2 regions of the Microbispora sp. NPDC046973 genome follow, and region 2 is predicted to be linked to the other one. Evidence: riboswitches for the same ligand, from Rfam matches in the RefSeq annotation. Region 2 holds a riboswitch; the other holds the start of a gene.

What was found. A riboswitch is a leader RNA that binds a small molecule or an ion and turns the genes downstream of it on or off. The one in region 2 is predicted to bind cyclic di-AMP.
Region 1: another riboswitch for cyclic di-AMP. It lies ahead of ABZ860_RS05950 (C40 family peptidase); the one in region 2 lies ahead of ABZ860_RS13320 (CHAP domain-containing protein).

Annotation. Positions count from the first base shown of each region.
Region 1 covers NZ_JBEYWQ010000002.1:408,731-410,924, forward strand. Annotated here, with positions in the region: gene ABZ860_RS05945 (hypothetical protein) at 1-602, opposite strand, end outside; gene ABZ860_RS05950 (C40 family peptidase) at 728-1,297, opposite strand; cyclic di-AMP (ydaO/yuaA leader) riboswitch at 1,372-1,526, opposite strand; gene ABZ860_RS05955 (NlpC/P60 family protein) at 1,842-2,194, opposite strand, start outside.
Region 2 covers NZ_JBEYWQ010000005.1:206,935-209,128, reverse strand. Annotated here, with positions in the region: gene ABZ860_RS13325 (DUF305 domain-containing protein) at 1-563, shown strand, start outside; gene ABZ860_RS13320 (CHAP domain-containing protein) at 650-1,312, opposite strand; cyclic di-AMP (ydaO/yuaA leader) riboswitch at 1,614-1,756, opposite strand; gene ABZ860_RS13315 (dienelactone hydrolase family protein) at 2,069-2,194, shown strand, end outside.

The DNA.
Region 1 (2,194 bases), on a different contig from region 2:
TAGCCCACGTAGTCGGCGAAGCCCTCCATGAGCCACATCGGCACCGCGCGGGGACCGGTGGTCGCGACGTGCGTCAGCTCATGGGTCACGACGACCAGTCGGCCGGTCGCCGACAGGCGGGCGAACGCGGCCGGCTGCACGATCACGCGGCCGCCGGTGGCGACGGCCGCCAGGCCGTCCACCTTCGCCGGCGCGGCCAGCACGGCGGCCTGCTCCTCGGTGCGCGGCACGAGGACCACCGCGCCACTGTGCCCGCCCCAGACCCTCGTCACCGTACGGCCCCCGCGATCGGCCAGCGCGGCGATGCCGGCGACCAGCGGCCGAGGCGACCCGACGACGACGGCACGCGCGCCGCGGGCGACGGAGGCGCCGGTCCACATGCCCGGATGCTCCCGCACGGCGGCGCGGGCATCCAGCCGCAGGGCAAGCAGCGGGTCGGGCGGAGCCGCGGCGGCGGGCCCGGTCAGCAGCACGGCCAGCGCGACGGCCGCGGCCGCGATCCTGCGGGGACGGCCCCCGCGGGGCCGATCGTCGGGCTGGCGCCGATGGGCCTCGGCGCGCACGCTCGGCACGCCCCCGGGCACGCCGCTCGTGACAGTCACGCCGAGCATGCTAGGTCCTGTCCGGCACTCCCCGACCAGCACATGCCATGGCCCCGCCCACCTCGGCGAGGTGGACGGGGCCGTGAGGAGGGCGCCGGTCGAGGGGGCTTGGTGACCGGTGCCCGTCAGACGCCGGGGCGGACGGCACCCACGAAGGTGCTCCTCCGGTAGGCGTCCAGCTTGTCGATCCTGACCCGCGTGCCGGTGTGCGGAGCGTGGATCATCTTGCCGTGCCCGACGTACATGCCGACGTGGCCGCCGCCGCTGGTGAAGATCAGGTCACCGGGCTTGAAGTCGCCCCAGGACACCTTCTTCCTGACCGCGCTGCGGATGGACCACGTCGTGCGCGGCAGCCGTACGCCCGCCTTGCGCCAGGCGTACTGGACCAGGCCCGAGCAGTCGAACGCGCCCGGTCCGGTGGCTCCGTAGCGGTAGGGATCGCCGATCTGCTTCTCGGCCGCCTTCACCGCGCGCTGGGCCTTCACCCGCTGGAGCGAGGCCCTGCTGATCTTCCGCTTGGCGGCGTGCTTCTTGGTCTGCTTCTTCGCGGCGGCCGTGCGGGCGGCGGTCTTCGCGCTCGTCGCAGTGCCCGTCTTCGTGGCCGTCTTCGTCGCTGTGGCCGTCTTGACGACCGTGACCGTCACCGTGTCGGCCGCCGCCGGTTGTGCTCCGGCGACCCCTACGGATGCCGTCAAAGCGGCACCACCAAGGGCAATTCGGGCAATACGGGACAGACTAGCGGGGGTGGTAGACAGGATCTCTCCTCGGGTCTTCCGCTCACGCCTACCGGGTTAGCTGACGGGTTCGGGCGGGGAAGTCGCCCTACGGCGCGCGATGCGCCGATTCACCCCGGACCTTCGCGTGAAGGTCGATGGTTCCCCGGCTCCGTGCCTCCTGACTGCACGGACTCGGCAGGCCACCGGCGCCTGGGGATCCCGCGAAGGGGAGGGTGATGGAGGACGCCGATGACGGTGGATGACTGCGCGCCCCGGCCGGCCGGACCGGGTGCGCCGCGGCGAGGCGTGCTCGCCGCGGCCCAGAAGCTACCGAGGACTCGCCGTGTTCGGCAAAGCCCTCCCGCCGGATAAAGATCGGATAACGAAGGCGGAGAAGAAGAAACCGCAGCTTACCCGTACCACGATCGGCTAAGTGTGACTCTGCTCACAATCTGGGCAACAACGGCTAAATGCGGTCACAAAAGTCACAGCTGGCGCAGGGATCACAGAGACCGCCGGACACTCAGGGGCGCACAGCTCCGATCGCGTGATACTCGGCGAGTGTGACAATCTTCACAACATCGCCGGTCTGCGGCGCGTGGACGACCTTGCCGTCGCCGGCGTAGATGCCGACGTGACCGTAACCGGCGTGCCAGAGAAGGTCGCCCGGCTGGAGCTCGTCCAGCGAGACCCTGCGGCTCGCACCCCAGGCCCACTGCTCGTAGCTGGTCCGGGGCAGCGTCACGCCCGCCGCCGCCCATGCGGCCTGCACGAGCCCCGAGCAGTCCCAGGAGTCCGGCCCGGTGCCCCCGTAGCGGTAGGGCTTGCCGACCTGCTTGTAGGCGAACTGGAGGGCCGACAGCGCGTTGCCGGACG
Region 2 (2,194 bases):
GCGGCCTGCTGGTCGGCGTGGGCGGCGCGTACGGCTCCGCCGCATCGGCCGGGACGCCTTCTCCGCCCGCCGCGCTCACCGCGCCTGCCGCCACGACGCCGGCCGCCGACCACAACGACCAGGACGTCATGTTCGCCCGGATGATGATCCCGCATCATCGTCAGGCGGTGGAGATGGGGAGGCTGGCCGAGGGCCGCGCGGCGGACGCCCGGGTCGCGCGGCTGGCCCGGCGGATCGAGGCCGCGCAGGCTCCCGAGATCCGGACCATGAGCGGCTGGCTCAGGGCCTGGGGTGAGCAGGTGCCCGGCGAGAGCCCGGCGCCGGCGCACCACGCCATGCCGGGAATGATGTCCCCCGAGGACATGCGGCGTCTCGAAGGGCTGTCCGGACGGGCCTTCGACCGGGCCTTCCTCACGATGATGATCCGGCACCACGAGGGCGCCGTCGCCATGGCCCGCGACGAACTGCGCAGCGGAATCTACGCGCCTGCCCGGCGGATGGCGGCGTCCATCGTCTTCAGCCAGTCCGCCGAGATCAAGGAGATGAAGAGCCTGCTGGGTTAGCGCGCCGCGACGGCCCGCGTCGACGACGTGCCCCTATGGTCCGCCGCCACGGGAAGGCGGACCGGTGGGAGGCCGGCGGTGGGAGGTCACCCGCGCTTGCGGTGCCGCCCGCCGGACGTCGCCGCCGCGGCCTTGAACCGGAGCCCGGTCACGGCGGTGGAGACCACCGCGAACAGCAGGCCCGCCGGCAGGACGGCGTCGCCGGGCGACCACACGACGTCGAGGGACTTCCCCTGCGTGGCCGCCATGTTCCTGGTCGCGGGCGCCGCGGCACCCTGGACGCTCGCCTTCACGGCCGCCACGGGCTGGATCGTCACCGGCGCCTTCTGCGCCCCCTTGACCTTGCGCGGCAGGCCGTACCCGACGATCTTGCTCGTGTCGCGCACCTTGCGCTTCAGCCACACGCCGTCGACGTTGCCCTCGATGGTGTGGACCTTGCCGCCGACGACCTTCTCGACGATGCCGACGTGGTCGATGTCGTGGATCTTCTTGGACCCCGACCAGTCGAAGAAGACCACGGCGCCCGGCTCGGGCTTGTCGCTCCAGGCGTGGTTCTTCTTGAACCACTTGGCGTGCCGTGTGGTCAGCGCGAACTCGCCGACATGGTCCTGCACCCCGGCCCGGTCCGCCGCCCAGGAGACGAACATGTCGCACCAGGGGGCGGTCTTGAAGTCGGGGTCCTTGGCGACGTTGTCGGCGTACCACTCGCCGAACTTCGTGTGTTTCCCGGCTCGCTCGCGGTAGCCCAGTTCCGGGCGGACGGCGTCGAGCAGCTCTCGGGCGATCGGATCGGTGGAAATCGGAGGCTCCTATGGCGCGCTTCGAGACATGACGAATCGAGACATGACGAACCGGCCCGCGGGGCGTGACGGCATGACGGCATGACCGTCCGAGGACACGGCCGCGGCGGGGCGGAATCAGAAACGGGAGATGTGGCAGCCCGTCACGGGCGCGCCATCACCCCGGAAGCCTGGAGACGTTCCAGGGCAGGCATGTGGTCCGGCGATGCGACGCGGACCGGGTGGGCAGGTGGAGCCGACACTCCACGCGCTCTCCTCTCCTTGGCCGCCTACCGGGTTAGCTGACGGGTTCGGGCCAGGAGTAGCCCTACCGGATGGTCCGGATTCACCCCAAGAGACGTGGGTCCCCGGTTCCCGGGATCGATGACTTCCGGGATTCGGCGGTCGCCGGTCGTCCTCGGGTTGAGGACCGCTCACCGGCGAGACACGGGAAGCTTAGTAGATAACAAGTAAGACACGACCAAAAAGGCGGCAAACGGCACGATTCTGGCCCCCACCGTTCCGCGCTTCCGCAGGTCCTCACGGTCGCGGACTGTCCGCGGTGAGATGCGCCACACAGCGCCCCGTACGGCACGAGCGCCCGCCCGGCGCAGTCATCGGTCCGCTGCCGGACGGCGGGATTACTTAGCCAAACTAACTACTAGGGTGGCTCCCGGCACCGCTTCTCACGGGCAGCGCTGTGATCAGAGGGGAAAGGGGATCTCGATGACGGACGCGATGTGGGCGGGTACGGTCGCCGTGACCGGGCACGAAGGCGCCGAGCTCGAAGCGTACGCGGCCCGGCCGCTCGGCTCCGGCTCCCACGGCGGGGTCGTGGTGATCCACCACCTG